Linked DNA regions of Hydrogenophilus thermoluteolus. The protein of the gene in region 1 interacts with the protein of each later gene in a pairwise test. Links are inferred from orthologs where the notes say so. Each region holds a gene or a part of one and is shown in the gene's direction. Other genes may lie near its edges.

Region 1 (8,670 bases):
TCTCCGGCTGAAGGGCGCGCTGCAGTCACCAAGAAGGATGAGGACCGCTGGTTTTTCAAAGTACCAACTTTGCGTAACGTTGAGCTCACCTACCCATACTTCCACGATGGCGAAGCCAGTACGCTCGAAGAGGCGGTTGTCCTCATGGGGCGTCTCCAACTTGGCAGAACGTTCAGTGACGATGAGGTGAAAAAAATTGTTGCCTTTCTCCATGCCTTGACTGGAGAACGTCCGCAAGATGTCCTTCCGCTCTTGCCCGCATCAGGACCCAATACACCCCGCCCCGATCCGTTCAAATGATGGGACCGATGTTCTGAGTTTGACCCTTTGAGGCAAATTTTGGGTCGACTGCCGCTTGGCGAAGCCCCCTATACCGTAGGGAGCCGATGCAAGCGGCAGTACCGCCTGAAGAGCCTGACTGGTTACTTTACCTTGCTTGCGGCGTCCAAAAGGGCGCTTTGCAAGAGCTCTTCTACCGTCGGGTGGTAGTAAGGGAGCGCCAGGAGATCCCGCACGGTTTCCCCGCGTGCGATCGCTTGCGCCAAAAAGTGGCCCAAGTGCTCCCCCTGTGCCGCGACGAGTTCGGCGCCGAGCAGTTTACCGCTTCCCTTCTCGGCATAGACACGAACGAGCGTTTCGGTTTCGTCGAGCACCCGCGAACGACCATTCTCTTCGCCCTTACCGGTACCGATCACGATCGCTTCTGGGTCGAGATCGGCAAAGCGTGCGCCAACGCGGACCACGTCCGGGTCGCTGAAAACGATTGCCAACGGGGGGAGCACTTTGCGCGGAAGCGGGGTTTCTCCCTTCGCCACCAGCGCCGCGTTTCTGCCTGCCGCACCCCCTTCCACGGCCGCTTCGTGCATGAGCGGCAGCAACCCATTGGCGTCGCCCGCGATGAAAATGGGCGCGCCCCCGGCTTGTAACGTTTCGGGATCGAAACGTTCCGGAAAGCCGCGTGGGTTCAGGGTGACGCCTGCTGCCGGCAGATCGACGCGATCCAGGTTGCTGCGCCGTCCCGTGGCGACCAGAAGCGCATCGACAACGGCTTGCGATCTGTCGGGGAACCGAATCAGGATGTCCGCAGCACGCTCTTCGAACGTTGCGGCCGTTTCCAGGCGAATCGGGAACTCACGCTGAAAACGGGCAAGCGCTTTGGCCCGAACTTCCGGGTCACTGATGCCGGCCAAGGTTGGCGCCTGCTCGACGCCCACTACATCTACGCCCAAGCGGGAGAGCGCAAGTCCCATTTCGATGCCGATCGCGCCAAGCCCTACGACACCGATCCGCCGCGGGGGTGTGTCGATCTCGAACAGGGAATCGGTGGTCAAGAGCCGGGTAGCGTTGATCGACATCAGGTTTGGGGGCAGGAAGGGGCGAGAGCCCACCGCCAGCACGAACGCTTTGGCTTCGACGATCACCTTTTCGCCGTCGTCGCGCGCCACCTTGACCGCGTGCGGAGCGATGAAGCGGGCACTGCCCATGATCAAATCGTCCCCGGCGAACTGTCTGGTCCGCTCTGCGGTGCGGTCCGCGAAAAAATCACGTTTGCGCCGCACCTCTGCCCATGCGGCGGTCAAATCGGGTTCGCTACCAGCCGCAGGTGCAGGAAACCCGCAGTGTGTGGCAGTGCGTGCGGCGTTCCACAGGTGCGCCACGTGCAGCGCAGCTTTCGAGGGCATGCAGCCCACCCGGGCACAGGTGGTGCCGAGCGGACCATGGTCGATGAGCACCGCGGAGCACCCGCGTTTGCGCACTTCGCGCAGCGCGTAGAGCCCTGCGGTTCCGGCACCGATGATCGCAACGTCGACAGAACGGGTGGCGGAGGTCATGGAATTCTCCAGTAGTAAATCATGAAAGACTTATTCATTCTAACATGGTGAGAAGGACGAACCGGGGGCCAGCACGCGTTGCCGTTGTTCGCCAAGCAGGTCGCAACCGGCATGAATCGTGTCGCCGATTTGCAAATAGCGCGGCGGGTTCTCTCCCATCGCAACGCCTGCAGGCGTTCCGGTGGCGATCACATCACCGGGGGTGAGGGTCATGTAGTGGGAGAGGTAGCTGATCAACTGAGCCACGGTGAAAATCATCTCACGCGTGTGTCCGGTTTGCCGACGTTCGCCATTGACGTCGAGCCAGAGGGTGAGCGCTTGCGGATCAGGGATCTCGTCTTTGGTGACCAACCACGGGCCGACGGTGCCGAACGTGTCACAGCTTTTACCCAACGCCCATTGTCCGCCACCGGCTTCCATTTGCAGTGCGCGTTCCGAAACGTCGTTGATCAGACAGTAACCCGCAACGGCGTCCAACGCGCGCGCAACGGGGATCTGTCGGGTCACGGACCCGATCACCACGCCCAATTCGACTTCGAAGTCGAGTTTCGAAAAGCCCGGTGGCGGGATAATGGGATCGTTCGGCCCCTGAATCGTGCTGGTCGCTTTGAGGAAAACCACCGGCCGTTCGGGAATGGGGAGGTTGGCTTCTCGCGCATGGTCGCGGTAGTTGAGTCCAATCGCAATGAATTTTTGCGTGCCGGTAAATGGCGCGCCCAAACGAACCGGGTCGCTGACCAACGGCAGGCGATAAGGGTCGAGGGCGCGCAGCGCATCGAGTGTTTCTGGGGTGAGGTGCGTGGCGGTGAGATCGGGAATGAGTGCTGAGAGATCGCGTAGCTGCCCATCGGGGTCGACCAGCGCCGGACGTTCTTGTCCTGGCAGTCCATAGCGAGCCAGTTTCACCGTTTTTCCTTTCTGCGTGGCACACACAAAGATTGACCCATTGTACCGCTTTCGGGTAGAATGGCGGCTCTTTCCGGAGACGTGGCCGAGAGGTCGAAGGCACTCCCCTGCTAAGGGAGCATACCGGCTAAAACCGGTATCGAGGGTTCGAATCCCTCCGTCTCCGCCACCCGTTCTGCGATCCTCTTTTCCTGAATGTCCTGGTCACCCACCCAAAATGAAGCGCTGATCGCGCTCTTTCTTCTCACCTATCTGGGCATCGCATTGGGTCGGCTGCCGCGATTGGCGATCGATCGCACTGGGGTGGCGCTCCTTGGTGCGTTGGCGATGGGTTTGGTCGCGAACGCCGATGCCGCAACCCTCACGTTGCTCATCGATTGGCCGACGATGGCACTTCTCTATGCGTTGATGCTCTTTTCAGCGCAGTTGCGACTGGGGGGTTTTTACACGTTTTTGGCGCTTCGGCTGGTGGACTCCGTGAGCGAATCGCCTCGACGATTCCTGGCGTGGCAAATGGCAGCGAGTGCGGCGCTTGCGGCGTTTCTTTCCAACGACGTGATCTGCTTGGCGGTTGCCCCTGTGTTGGTGGAAACCTGCCGCGCCGCACGCATTGCACCACTGCCGCACCTGTTGGGGCTAGCGATGGCAGCGAACATCGGTTCGGCGGCTACCCTGATCGGCAATCCCCAAAATATGTTGATCGGACAGGTTGGTGCGCTTGATTTTGGCTCCTATACGGCGTGGAGCGCGGTTCCCGTGGTGTTGTCGTTGGCTTCTGCGTACGCCATTCTGTGGTGGCAATTTCGTGGCGCGCTCGCAAAGCGGGCTGTCGGCATGATTGACCTTGCCGAATTGGCGTCTGGAAAGCCGCCCTTCGATGCCTGGCAGAGCGGCAAGGGGATCGCCCTCTTGGCGGGTTTGGTGGCCCTTTTCTTTACCGAAATTCCCCGCGAACATTCGGCGCTTGTTTGTGCTGGCCTTTTGCTGCTTTCGCGACGGATGGCCACCCGAGCACTGTTGGAGCGGGTTGATTGGCATTTGATTACCCTTTTTTTGGCATTGTTCGTCGTCGTCGGTCTCTTCCGTACCACGGGGGCGCCGGATGCGGTGATGGCGTGGTTTGCGCAGCGAGGGGGTGAGGTCACCCATCCGCTCTTTTTCGCGACGTTGACAGTGGTTCTGAGCAATATCGTGAGCAATGTCCCTGCGGTGATGCTGCTCATGCAGTTCTTGCCCTCCGACCAGGTGTCGCTCTGGTATTTGCTGGCGGTGGTCAGTACCTTTGCCGGAAATCTTTTGCTGGTTGGCAGCATCGCCAATTTGATCGTCGCTGAGCAGGCGGCGCGTTACGGCGTGGTCATTGGCTTTACGACCTACCTGCGTTCCGGAGTTTGGGTAACCTTCTCTTCCCTGTTCGTCGTGCTCGGGTGGTTTTCGCTCGTTGCGCCTTGACGGTAAAATAGCCATCCCCAATATCCTGGATGAGGAACCCAATGGAATTCGATCGTGAATTGGACGCGCGTGGGCTCAACTGCCCACTGCCCATTTTGAAGACGAAAAAGACGCTCGCGGAAATGCAATCGGGCGAAGTGCTGCGCGTGCTGACCACGGACCCGGGTTCGGTGCCCGATTTCACGGCGTTCGCCAAACAGTCCGGAAACGAACTGTTGGCGGTGACGGAACGCGACGACAAGTCGTTCGAATTTTTTCTCAAGCGGCGGTAAACAACAAGGGTTTTCGGTGGTCACGTGAGCCACGGAAATCCCGTTGCGCGCGACGTCAAGAGCGCTCTTCTTTTTGTGAAGCGCATAGCGTCGTGCCGTGCTGAGGTGCGGCAGCGATCGCGCGCTTAGGCCACGGGAGCTGGATGAGGACGATACTGACGAAAATCAGCAACCCGCCGAGCCATTGGAGCGGAGTCAGCCGTTCGCCGAAATAGAGAACGCCCCCCAGCGCCGCAAAAAGCACTTCCGAACTCAGAATGATCGCTGCTTCCGAAGGGCGTGTGTGGCGTTGTGCGATCACCTGCAGGGTAAAGCCGATACCAACCGAGAGTATCCCGCCGTAGGCGATCGTCAGCCAACCGGCCTGAAGCGCAGCCAGGTCGAACGGCTCGAACAGCAACCCTAGGGCAGTCGTCAGCACCGCACAGACCAGATATTGCCCGAACGCGATCACGATGGGCATTCCTAAGCGGGCGACGACGTGACCGACGAAATGGACGTGCAGTGCCCAGAAGAGGCTACTGAGGATGACCCACCCATCACCACGGTTGAACCCGTCGAACTGGCCGCCAGCCAAGAGGAAGGTGCCAAAAAAAGTGAGGAGTGTGAGCGGGAAAACGAGCCAATGGGGTCGGTTGCCGTCGAGTAACCACGCGAGGATCGGGACCAGAGGAATATAAAGCGCGGTCAAGAAGCCCGCATTGCTGACCGTAGTGGAAACGATCCCGATCTGTTGGAGGACGATCCCAGTACCGAGCAAGAGTCCCAACCCGGCAATGGGCCAGAGCTGCCGAGGCGTGGGCGTGGCATGGCGCCGGCGGTAGGTATGCCATTGTCTTAGCGCCAGCGGAACCAAGAGCGACAGACCCAAGAAAAAACGCAGACCCGTATAGAGAAACGGACCGAAATGGTCCATCCCTTCTTTTTGGGCCACGAAGGTGCTGCCCCAGATGGCTGCAGCGGTGAGCAGCAACAGGTCGGCAGTACGGGGGCTCATCGTCGGTTACCTAATGGTGGCTGATCGTGACGCTCACGACGCGGCGAAAAAGGCGGCGCGCAAACCGGATATCAGCATCTGCACGGCCATCGTCGTGAGAATCAGCCCCATCAGCCGTTCCATTGCAGCCATACCGGCGCGACCTAGGCGTTGCGCAATGCGCTCGCCCGCCAAAAGGGCAACGGTATTGATCGCTACTGCCGCCAGAATCGCCAGGATCAGGGTGAGCGGTTCGAACCCTTGGCGCGCAGTGAGCAATACGGTGGCAAGCGCCGCAGGGCCGGCGATCATCGGAACGGCAATCGGTACAATCAGCGGTTCTTCTTGTCGCATCGCCTCTTCGGGTGCAGAGGTGGGCGAAGGGAAAACCATACGCACTGCGATCAGAAACAGGATGATTCCGCTCGAGATTTCCAACGCAGCAGGGGTGAGGCGTAGGGTGGAAAGGAGCCAGTCGCCAAAAAAGACGAAGAGGACGAGCAGTGCTGCTGCGATCAGGTTTTCCCGCACGATGATGTGGACGCGTCGCTCAGGGGCGACGCCGCGCAGCAACGAGATCAACAGTGGAATGTTGCCAACCGGATCCAACAGGATCAGCAACAGGACGAGCAGCGAGAGCAGTTCGTTGGTCATAGCGCACCGAAGCGGAAAATTTTAGAACCCGTGTTTGACTTGTGCCAGAAACGCGCGTGCGCGTTCGTGTGCCGGATCGTTGAAGAAGCGGTCTGGCGTGGTGTCTTCCAGGATGCTGCCCTGGTCGAAAAAGAGGACGCGATCGGCGACTTCGCGGGCAAATCCCATCTCATGGGTGACCACGAGCATCGTGATGCCGGTGTGGGCCAGTTCGCGCATTACCGTCAGAACCTCATTGACCATTTCGGGGTCGAGGGCGGAGGTCGGTTCGTCGAAGAGGAGCACTTTGGGGTCCATCGCCAGTGCGCGGGCAATCGCCACGCGCTGTTGTTGCCCCCCTGAGAGTTGAATCGGGTATTTGTGCGCGTGGTCGGCCAAGCCCACCCGTTCAAGAAGCGCCATTGCTCTCGTTTCCGCTGCTTTGCGGGCGACTTTACGAATGCGCATCGGTGCCAGAGCGACGTTGCGCAGAACGGTGAGGTGGGTAAATAGGTTGAAATTCTGAAACACCATCCCGACTTCCCGTCGGATGGCAGCCAGGTGCTTCGGATCGTCGTTGAGTTCGATGCCGTCGATGAAAATTTGGCCCGCGTCGTGTTTTTCCAGCCGATTGAGCATGCGCAGGAAAGTCGATTTGCCCGAACCGGAGGGGCCCAAAATGGCGGTGACCTCGCCGGGATAGAAGCGGGCGGTCACCCCTTTGAGCGCGTGAAAAGCGCCGTACCGTTTATGGACGTCGATCCCTTCGATGATCGGGTGTTCGTTCATGATTCAGCGCTTCCGGCCGACGTCGAGCATCTGCTCGATCGCGTTGGTCATGGTGGTAAACGCCGTAGTGAGAATGAGATAGATCGCTCCGACGGTCAGAAACACAGGGATCGGTTGGTAACTTTCGGCTTGGATGCGGTAGCCGACCATCGTGAGTTCGACCACGCTGATCGCGTAGGCAAGCGACGAATCTTTGACGAGCGACGCCAGGTTGTTGGCCAAAGCCGGGAGCGCGATCCGCATGCTTTGGGGCAGGACGATGTCCCAGAAGGTTTGGAAGGGGGAGAACCCGAGCGCTTTTGCGGCTTCGATCTGCCCATGGGGAACGGCAAGGATGCCGGCCCGGACGCATTCCGAATTGTAGGCGCCGATGTTGAGCGAAAGGGCGATTGCGGCCAGGATGAAGTCAGAGAGCGACCATTCCGCGGGCAAGAGGGTGGGAAGGACCAACCAGACGAACAAGATTTGCAGAAGGAGCGGGGTGCCACGCAGGACCCACACGTAAAACGCGCAGAACCAACGGATCGGTTTGATCGGGGACAGGTTACCCAATCCAACGAGGACACCAAGGACCAGCCCGGCAAGACCGGAGACGACCGTGAGCCCGACGGTCACCCGCGTTCCTTCGGCAAAGAGCTCCGCCGCGGGGCCGATCGGTTCTGGGGCGTAGGAGAGGGGGATCGCCATCCCCCAGAGGAAAATCAACAAACCGATCAGCGCGGTAAAGATCGCTGCGCCAGGATGGTGGCGAATCCAGTCCATGATGGGGTCGAGCTCCGCGCAGGATCAACCGAGATCACTCGGGGCAGGAGACGTCTTCGCCGAAGTATTTTTGCGACAGGCGTTGGTAGACACCGTTGCGCATGATCGCGGCAAGCCCTTCGTTGAGTTTTTCCTTGAGTTCGGGGTTGTTCTTTTGCAGAATCATCGAGACGCGCTCATAGAAAACTTGTTCGCCAGCTGCCAGGTTGGGATCACCGTTTTTCTCGAGCGTGGCTTTGACCAGAAAACGGTCGGAGATCCAGGCGTCGACTTTGCCGGCTTTGAGCGCTGCGAACGCTTCCGGGTCCGATTTGTAGGTTTTCAGCGCTTTGAGTCCGGGAATTTTGCGTGCGTTTTCGAGGTAGCTGGTGCCAATTTGAACCGCCACCGTTTTTCCAGCCAGCGCTTTGACGGTCAACGGGCCGTCTTTGCGGGCCGCGATCATCCCGCCGGTGCAATAGTGCGGGTTGGTGAAATCGACCGCTTTGGCGCGTTGTTCGGTGTACCCGTGCGAAGCGATTGCGAAGTCGTACCGTCCCTGCTGGATTGCAGCGATCTGCGCGTCGAAGGGCACCGTACGCCATTCGATGGCAAGCCCGAGTTCTTTGGCGATCGCTTCAGCGAGTTCCACTTCAAACCCTGTGAGCGTTTGTCCTTCGAAGTAGTTGAAGGGGTAGAAAGCGCCCTCGGTGATCGCGTGCAGTTTCCCAGAAGCCTGGATGGTCTGCCAGTCCCGTGCCCATGCTGGGGCAGTCAGTACAGACAATGCGGCAAACACAGTGATCAGCAGGCGCTTCATCGCGGTACCTCCACGCAATCGAACGAACCGCACGATTGTAGTGGCATGGTCAAGGCGGGAAAAGCGGGATTTTCCCGCCTTGACAGGGGCGTGTATTTTTGCTAGGGGATTAGCGCCGTTCGAGTCTGGCCAGCTGTGCGTCGATCTGGGCCAACTCTTCGGTGAATTTCGCCAGACGTTCGCGTTCTTGGGCAACGACCGCTGCAGGAGCGCGCGTAACGAACGCTTCGTTTGCCAGTTTCCCTTGGG
Region 2 (8,903 bases), 330 kb from region 1 along the record:
ATTTTTATAGATTTCATAATGTGGTCAAAATTGATGCGATCTGTTCGTTGCCGCTTGCTTTCGCCTTTTGTTCGCGTTTTCGGCAAATGTTCCACAAAATTATCCACAGTTTTTGTGGACAGCGAAACCTTCCTCAGGAGCGGTGGGCAAGTTGTTTCTGGATCTCCGCAACGAGCGCCGCGAAGATCTTGGGGTTGCCCGCGACGATCGCCCCAGTTTCCAGAAAATGTTCGGTGCCTTGCCAATCGGTCACAAAACCGCCGGCCTCCTGAACGATCAGCGCTCCAGCCGCGATGTCCCACGGGCTGAGCCCGGATTCGAAGAAACCGTCGTAACGGCCGCACGCCACGTAGCAAAGATCGAGCGACGCTGCGCCCGGTCGGCGCAATCCTGCAGTTTTGCGCATCAAAGCTTTAAAGATGGCCAAATAGGTGTCGAGATCCTGTCCTTGTCGAAACGGGAAACCGGTGCCGATCAGCGCGTCGCTCAAGCGGTCAAGCCGGCTGACCCGGATGCGCCGCTCGTTGAGGTAGGCGCCGCTACCGCGCGAGGCGCAGAAGAGTTCGTTGCGGCTCGGATCGAACACGACCGCGTGTTCGAGCACGCCATGGCGACGCACCGCGATCGAGATCGCGAACTGCGGCAAGCCGTGGATGAAATTGGTAGTCCCGTCCAGCGGATCGATGATCCATTCGTTGCCTTTCGATTCCGCTCCGGAAGCGCCCGACTCCTCCGCCAAGATGCGGTCGTCCGGGAATACTTCGCGAATCGTTTCGATGATCGCGGTTTCGGCAGCGCGATCGATCTCGGTGACGAAGTCGTTCTGTGCTTTGCGTTCGATGGTCAACCGCTCCAGTTGCAAAGCGGCACGGTTGATGATTTGTGCCGCGCGGCGCGCGGCTTTGATCGCGATGTTGAGCGTCGGGTGAACGATCATGGGTGTGGCGTCCTTCTCGAAAAGCGTGAGACAATCACGGTGCAGAAACAAAAGGGGATTTTAGCAGGTGCGCGATCGCGTCGATTTCGTTCTGGTTCGACCCCAACACCCTGGCAATATCGGCGCCGCGGCGCGTGCGCTCAAAACGATGGGTTTCTCCCGATTGGTTTTGGTGGCGCCGCTCGCGGATCCGTGCGATCCCACGGCCATTGCGCGGGCAAGTGGCGCAACTGACCTTTTGGCTCAGGCACGGGTAGTCGATACGTTGGACGCAGCGCTTGCCGATACGGTGTTTGCGGCGGCATTCACGGCGCGTTCGCGCGAATACGTGGTCGATTTTCGGACGCCAGAGACACTCTCCCAAGAGGTGCGCGCCCTCTTGGAGGACAACCCAGCGGTGCGCGTCGCACTGGTTTTCGGCAACGAAGCCAACGGGCTGCGCAACGACGAAGTCTGGCGCTGTTCCGTACCGGTGGCGATTCCGGCAAATCCCGAATATTCCTCGCTCAATCTCGCAGCGGCGGTGCAAATTGCCGCCTATGTGCTGGCGCAAAGGCTATCGGATGCTGACGGCGCGCGTTCACTCCCGGTTGCCGTAGTGCCCGATCCCGATACGGTACCGTGCACCCTGGCCGAAATCGAGGGGGTTGTTGCCCATTTCTTGGAAGTTGCCGCCGCGATCGATTTTTATGATCCGAAAACACCCAAAAGACTCGAAGCGCGGCTGCGGCGCTGGTTGCAGCGTTCGCGCCTGGAGCGCGCCGAAGCCAACATCCTGCGTGGTTTTTTGAAAGCGTGTGCGCGCAGGCTGAACGAAAATCAGACGGTATAATTGACTGTTTTGGTCAACATTTGAGTGGGCGATGAGCTGGATCGACCGGATTCGTGAAGACATCGAAGCGATTTTGCAACGGGACCCTGCTGCCCGAACGCGTTGGGAGGTGCTTACCTGTTATCCCGGTTTGCATGCGGTGTGGATCCATCGGCTGGCGCATGCACTGTGGCAACGCAACTGGCGCTGGCTGGCGCGTTTTCTCAGCCACCTTTCGCGGTGGCTCACAGGGATCGAGATCCACCCTGGCGCGAAGATCGGCCGACGCGTCTTCATCGATCACGGGATGGGGGTAGTGATCGGCGAAACCGCGGAAGTGGGCGACGATTGTACGATCTACCAGGGCGCTACACTCGGGGGGACGAGTCTCTACCGCGGAGCGAAACGCCATCCGACGCTCGAGCGCGGTGTGGTGGTCGGTGCTGGCGCAAAGGTCTTGGGCGGGTTCACCGTCGGGGAAGGCGCAAAAATCGGCTCGAACGCCGTGGTGGTCAAACCGGTACCGGCAGGAGCGACCGCGGTGGGCAACCCGGCGCGGATCATTATGCCCAACGGTCGGGACGAGCGCTCTTGCGAACAAGAGGAGGCGCGGCGCCGAAAAGCCGAGGAGATCGGCTTTACCGCATACGGTGTGACGCGCGACCTCGACGATCCCTTGGTAAAAGCTTTGCACGCGATGCTCGATCATATGATCGAGTCAGACCACCGGTTCGAACGGTTGCTGAACCACCTGGCTGAAGCCGGCATCCGCTTGGATGAAAAAGCGTTCGTTGCCGATCGCGACTTCGATCCTCAACAAGTCAGTCGATGGATGGGGTAAGGAACAATTCTTGACTTTTTTAGTCAATTATTGTACGGTATCCCCATTGAGCAAACAGGGATTGACCCATCATGAAACTAACGACCAAAGGGCGTTTTGCTGTGAGTGCGATGGTCGATCTGGCGCAACAGCAAGGGGAAGGGCCCGTGCCGCTTGCAACGATCGCCGAACGACAGGAAATTTCGCTCTCTTATCTGGAGCAACTCTTTGCGCGGTTGCGCCGCGCCGGGCTGGTGACGAGTGCGCGGGGGCCAGGCGGCGGCTATCGATTGGCGCGTTCGATGGACGAAATTTCGATCGCGGAAATCGTCGATGCGGTCGACGAGGGGATCGATACCACCCGTTGCGGTGGGAAAGCAAACTGTCTGAACGATCACATCTGTTCCACCCACCACCTGTGGGAAAACCTCAACGTCAAGATCGCGGAATATCTTTCTTCGGTGTCGTTGGGTCAGGTGGTGCGTGGTGAGATCACACCGATCCGACGTGTGGAGAAATGAGCGTTACCTATCTCGACTGGAACGCATCGGCGCCGTTAAACCCTGCTGCCGAGGCGGTTATTGCCGAATGGTTCGCAGAAAAGCGGTATGGTAACGCTTCGAGTCGGCACCGCTTTGGGGAAGCGATTCGCGCAGCGATCGAAGCAGCGCGCCACCGCGTCGCCGAAACGCTTGGTGTGATGCCCAATCAGGTGGTGTTCACAAGTGGCGGTTCGGAAGCCAACAACGCGTTTCTCAAAGGGGTGGCTTGGGCGCGACCGGAACCCGGGCTGATTGCGGTGAGCGCGGTCGAACACCCGTGCGTGCGTGAACCGGCGAAGCAATTGCAGCGGTTGGGTTGGTGCGTAGCGACGATTCCCGTCGACGCCGAAGGCCGAATCGACGAAAAGGGTTGGCAATCGATTTTGGCGCAACGGCCTGCGTTGGTTTCGGTGATGTTGGCGAACAACGAAAGCGGCGTGATCCAACCGGTTGCAGAACTGGCACAAGAAGCGCGTGCCGCAGGGGCGATCGTCCATTGCGATGCCGTGCAGGCATGGGGCAAACTGCCGGTGGACTTCGCGGCGCTTGGGGTCGATGCCCTCACGCTCTCCGGCCACAAGATCGGTGCGCCGATTGGCGTCGGGGTGCTCGTTTTCGACCGCCGCATCGAATGGGCTCCGCTTATTGCCGGTGGGGGACAGGAATCGGGTTGGCGCTCGGGCACGGAAAATGGACTGGCGATCGCCGCGTTGGGCGCGGTGGCTCCTGTGGTTGTTTCCGCGCAGCGCGTGTGGGCGGCACATGCACGGGCGTTGCAACAGCAACTCGAAACCGGCTTACTGGCGCGCGGTGCCACCATCTTTTCCGCAGGGGCCGAGCGGTTACCGAATACCACCTTCTTTGCGTTCCCAGGAGAGGTGGGCGAAAGTTGGGTGATCGAGCTCGACCGCGAAGGGTTTGCGGTCGCAAGCGGCTCCGCTTGCTCCAGTGCGCATCCAGGTGCTTCGCATACGCTACGCGCGATGGGTGTTGCAGAGGCAATTGCGCGCGCGGCGGTGCGGGTGAGCACCGGTCCTACCACGCAAGCAGAGGACATTGCACGTTTGCTTGCGGCGATTGACCGCATTCGAGAGCGCCATCGCCAGGCCGTTGCCGCGGTGGCGTGGTGATACCAGAAGGAGTGTGCGATGACGAGCACAAATGACGTAGCGGCGTTGGTCGCTCGTGAGTACAAATACGGGTTCGAAACGGCGATCGAAGAAGAGGTTTTCCCGCCCGGGCTCGACGAAGCGGTGATTCGGCGGCTTTCGGCGCGCAAAGGTGAACCCGAGTTTCTGCTCGAATGGCGGCTCAACGCGTTTCGCCTCTGGCAAGAGATGGAAGAGCCGCACCATTGGGCCCACGTCGAATACCCACCGATCGATTACCAAGCGATCTCATACTTCGCGGCCCCCAAACTGGGAAAAGATCGGCCCAAGAGCCTCGACGAAGTCGACCCGAAATTGCTGGAAACGTACGAAAAATTGGGCGTGCCTCTGCACGAACGGGCGCGTCTGGCTGGCGTCGCCGTAGACGCGGTGTTCGACAGCGTTTCGGTCGCAACGACCTACCGCGAAAAGCTTGCAGAACTCGGCATCATCTTTTGCTCGTTTTCGGAAGCGGTTCGGGAACATCCGGAACTGGTGCAGAAGTACTTGGGTTCGGTCGTCCCGCCCGGTGACAACTTCTTTGCGGCACTCAATTCCGCGGTCTTTTCCGACGGTTCGTTCGTCTATATCCCGAAAGGGGTGCGGTGCCCGATGGAGCTTTCCACCTATTTTCGGATCAACGCGAGCGACACGGGGCAATTCGAGCGCACATTGATCATCGCCGACGAGGGGAGCTATGTCAGCTACCTCGAAGGGTGTACGGCGCCGATGCGCGACGAAAATCAATTGCACGCTGCGGTGGTCGAATTGATCGCGCTCGAAGGGGCAGAGATCAAATATTCGACGGTACAGAACTGGTACCCTGGCGACGAAGAGGGGCGCGGGGGCATCTACAACTTCGTCACCAAACGGGGCGAATGCCGCGGCGCACGCAGCAAAATTTCGTGGATCCAGGTCGAAGCCGGTTCGGCGATCACGTGGAAATACCCAAGCTGCATCTTGCGCGGCGACGATTCGGTCGGCGAGTTCTATTCGGTGGCGGTGGGTAACCACCGGCAGCAGATCGACAGCGGTACGAAGATGATCCACATCGGCAAACGCACCCGCAGTACCATCATCTCCAAAGGGATCAGCGCGGGCAAGGCTCAAAACTCCTACCGTGGACTCGTCAAGGTGTTGCCCACTGCCGAAGGGGCGCGCAACTACACGCAATGCGATTCGCTGTTGATCGGCGGCGAATGCGGTGCCCATACCTACCCGTACATCGAGGTGGCGAACCCTTCCGCACAGGTCGAGCATGAAGCCACGACGTCGAAAATCGCCGAAGATCAGATCTTCTACCTGCAGCAGCGGGGGCTTTCAGAAGAAGACGCGGTCAACCTCGTGGTGAATGGGTTTTGTAAAGAGGTGTTCAACAATCTGCCGATGGAATTTGCGGTCGAGGCCGAAGCGCTGATGCAGGTCAGCCTGGAAGGCGCGGTCGGCTGAACGGAACGGATGGGAGTGATACCGATGTTGGAAGTCAAAGGGTTGACCGCTGCGGTCGATGGGAAAACGATTTTGAACGGTTTGGACCTGACAGTCCGTGCCGGCGAAGTCCATGCGATCATGGGACCGAACGGTTCGGGGAAGAGTACGCTCTGTCAGGTGCTCGCCGGGCGTGACGGGTACGAAGTCACCGCGGGGTCGGTGCGCTATTTGGGGCAAGACCTGCTCGAAATGGCGCCCGAGATTCGCGCGCGCGAAGGGTTACTGCTCAGTTTCCAGTACCCTGTCGAAATTCCGGGCGTGAAGAACGTCTACCTCCTCAAAGCGGCGTACAACGCGATGCGCAAACACCGCGGCGAACCGGAAGCCGACGCGTTCGAATTCATGGCGTTGGTGCGGGAAAAAATGCGCCTGATGAAGATGGACGAATCGTTCCTGCACCGCTCGGTCAATTCCGGGTTTTCGGGTGGAGAAAAGAAACGCAACGAAATTTTGCAGATGCTCGTGCTCGAGCCGAAATTGGCGCTCTTGGACGAGATCGACTCCGGGCTCGATATCGATGCGTTGAAGATCGTCGCCGACGGGATCAACCGTTTGCGCGACCCGAACCGCGCAATCGTGATGGTAACCCATTACCAGCGGTTGCTCGACTATGTCGAACCCGACGTGATCCATGTCCTCTACCAAGGGCGGATCATCCGTTCGGGCGACAAAACCCTGGCGCATGAACTGGAGGCGAGAGGGTATCAATGGTTGATCGACGAGGTAGCGGCATGAATGCGTCGACGGTGATCGCCCAACCGCTCGTGGCCCAACTCGAAACCTACCGACCGACGCTCCCCGAAAGCGTGGCCGAACGGCAACGCGCGGCGTGCGCGCGTTTTTTGTCGCGTGGTTTTCCCGTGCGCCGCGATGAGGAGTGGAAGTACACACCGGTTCAGGGAATCGCCAATCGCGCGTTCGCGTTGCCCGATGCGGGGGAAGCGCTGCCGCAGACGACGCCGACGGAGCTCGAATGGCCGCACGGTGAAACGCGCCAATGGCGTTTCGTCGACGGTCGCTTGGTTGCCGCGCCCGACGCGCCACCCGAAGGGGTATTCGCGCTGCCATTGGCGGTGGCGTTGGCCGACCCGTTTTGGCAGGAACGGTTTGCTGCACTCGCCACCAGCGAGCATTCGTCGTTCGTCGATCTCAATACCGCGTTGGCAAGCGGCGGACTTTGCCTGCGGATTACCGCGCCCGTGGCGACGCCGCTCGAAATCGTTTGGCAAGTGAGCGCTGGCGTTGCCGGTGAAGGAGCGTCGATTCCCTTGGCGGTACACCCTCGGCTGCTCGTCGTCGTTGAAGCGGGCGCGTCGGCAACCCTCATCGAGCACGCGATCGGCGACGCCGCCAGTAGCCATTTTGTCAACGCCGTATCGGAGATTACCCTGGCGCGCAACGCACAACTGACCCATTACGTCGTTCAGGAACTCCCTGCCGCGGTGCAGCAGATAGCGACCCATGCCGTTGCGGTGGATGCGAACGCCTGTTACCGCTCGTTCAATATCCAACTGGGGGGGCGCCTTGCCCGTCACGATTTCAACGTCCATCTTCACGCACCGGAAGCAGTAGCGGAGTTGGAAGGGCTCTATTTGGTGGGTGCGCGTCAGCACATCGACACCCATACGCGCCTCTTTCACGAAGCGGCGGCCACGACCAGTCGCGAACGGTATCGCCTGATCGGTTTGGAGCGGGGTCGTGGGGTCTTCAAAGGAAAAGTGCGTGTCGCACCTGGCGCCGCGAAAAGCGACGCGCAGCAATCGGTGAAGAGTCTGCTGTTGCATCCTGGTGCTGAGATCGACGCGAAACCAGAGCTCGAAATCTATACCGACGACGTGACGTGTAGCCACGGCGCGACAGTGGGCCAGCTCGATCGCGACGCCCGCTTCTATCTCCTGAGCCGCGGGCTATCGCCTCAGGAAGCAGACGCGCTGCTGATCTTTGCCTTTGCCGAAGCGGTGGTCGAAGCGGTGACGCTTCCTGCGCTCAAAACCTATCTCACGGAGCGGCTGGTCGGCAGACTCCCGGACCGCGATATTCTGGAGGAGCAGCTATGAATGCACCGCAGCGCGTAACCACGTGGGATGTCGAAGCCGTTCGCGCCGATTTCCCGATCTTGGCGCAAACCGTGCATGGCAAACCGCTTGCCTATCTCGACAATGCCGCAACCACCCAAAAACCGAACGCGGTGATCGACGCGATCGCCCATTTCTACCGCCACGACAACGCCAACATCCACCGCGGTGTCCATGCGCTCGCGGAGCGGGCAACGATCGCGTACGAAGCGGCGCGGGAAGCAGCACGGCGGTTTCTCAACGCGCGCTCTGCGAACGAAATCGTCTTCGTGCGCGGCACCACCGAAGCGATCAACCTCGTCGCGGCCAGTTTTGGCGCGCGTTTTCAGCCTGGCGACGAAGTGATCGTTACCGCGATGGAGCACCACGCCAATATCGTGCCGTGGCAACTCGTGCAAGCCCGCACTGGGATCGTCCTCAAGGTGATCCCGATGGACGAAAGCGGTGCGTTGCAAACGGAACAGCTCGCTGCGTTGATCACGCCGCGCACCCGCTTGGTTGCGGTGACCCATGTCTCGAACGCGCTCGGCACGATCAATCCGGTGGCCGAGCTTATTGCGATCGCGCACCAGCACGGTGTCCCGGTACTGGTCGACGGCGCCCAAGCTGTGCCCCATATGCCGGTGGACGTGCAGGCGCTCGACGCCGATTTCTACTGCTTTTCCGGGCACAAACTCTTCGGTCCGACCGGTATCGGCGTGCTCTACGGCAAAGCCGAGCTGCTGGAATCGATGCCGCCCTATCAAGGGGGCGGCGACATGATCCGTACGGTTTCGTTCGAAAAAAGCACCTTTGCACCGCCGCCGCAGCGCTTCGAAGCCGGAACGCCCCACATCGCGGGTGCGATTGGACTCAAAGCAGCGATCGAATACCTCGAAAGGTTGGACCGCCTCGCGGCGCTGCGCTACGAACAGGAGTTGCTCGCCTACGCAACGGAGCGACTGCAAACGGTACCCGGACTCAAGATCGTCGGAACTGCACCCGAAAAGGCTGCGGTGGTCTCGTTCACCATCGACGGCATCCACCCCCACGATTTGGGAACGATCGTCGACCGCTACGGCGTGGCGATTCGGGTCGGG

What was found.
Region 2: the proteins of HPTL_RS07040 (region 1) and HPTL_RS05440 interact in binary tests that used the Escherichia coli proteins (3 or more experiments, as listed by UniProt). The link is inferred for Hydrogenophilus thermoluteolus from one-to-one orthologs.

What each region holds. Positions count from the first base shown.
Region 1 is NZ_AP018558.1:1,440,214-1,448,883, reverse strand. The notes cover bases 3,151-5,846. They hold HPTL_RS07040 (sulfurtransferase TusA family protein), read left to right. Parts: upstream 3,151-4,231; coding sequence 4,232-4,462; downstream 4,463-5,846. Other genes in these bases: HPTL_RS07030 (MarC family protein), read right to left, coding at 5,493-5,846; HPTL_RS07035 (DMT family transporter), read right to left, coding at 4,518-5,459; HPTL_RS07045 (ArsB/NhaD family transporter), read left to right, coding at 3,151-4,190. In the rest of the region: HPTL_RS07065 (cytochrome-c peroxidase), read left to right, coding at 1-300; HPTL_RS07060 (dihydrolipoyl dehydrogenase), read right to left, coding at 423-1,832; HPTL_RS07055 (fumarylacetoacetate hydrolase family protein), read right to left, coding at 1,872-2,738; more of HPTL_RS07045, read left to right, coding at 2,934-3,150; more of HPTL_RS07030, read right to left, coding at 5,847-6,092; HPTL_RS07025 (amino acid ABC transporter ATP-binding protein), read right to left, coding at 6,114-6,860; HPTL_RS07020 (amino acid ABC transporter permease), read right to left, coding at 6,864-7,622; HPTL_RS07015 (ABC transporter substrate-binding protein), read right to left, coding at 7,657-8,421; HPTL_RS07010 (valine--tRNA ligase), read right to left, coding at 8,531-8,670. UniProt on the Escherichia coli protein: Sulfur carrier protein involved in sulfur trafficking in the cell. Part of a sulfur-relay system required for 2-thiolation during synthesis of 2-thiouridine of the modified wobble base 5-methylaminomethyl-2-thiouridine (mnm(5)s(2)U) in tRNA.
Region 2 is NZ_AP018558.1:1,111,598-1,120,500, forward strand. The notes cover bases 2,234-5,162. They hold HPTL_RS05440 (cysteine desulfurase family protein), read left to right. Parts: upstream 2,234-3,085; coding sequence 3,086-4,240; downstream 4,241-5,162. Other genes in these bases: cysE (serine O-acetyltransferase), read left to right, coding at 2,234-2,589; HPTL_RS05435 (Rrf2 family transcriptional regulator), read left to right, coding at 2,661-3,089; sufB (Fe-S cluster assembly protein SufB), read left to right, coding at 4,259-5,162. Outside these bases: HPTL_RS05420 (inositol monophosphatase family protein), read right to left, coding at 134-937; HPTL_RS05425 (RNA methyltransferase), read left to right, coding at 1,005-1,769; more of cysE, read left to right, coding at 1,801-2,233; more of sufB, read left to right, coding at 5,163-5,707; Fe-S cluster assembly ATPase SufC, read left to right, coding at 5,732-6,484; Fe-S cluster assembly protein SufD, read left to right, coding at 6,481-7,806; HPTL_RS05460 (cysteine desulfurase), read left to right, coding at 7,803-8,903. UniProt on the Escherichia coli protein: Master enzyme that delivers sulfur to a number of partners involved in Fe-S cluster assembly, tRNA modification or cofactor biosynthesis. Catalyzes the removal of elemental sulfur from cysteine to produce alanine.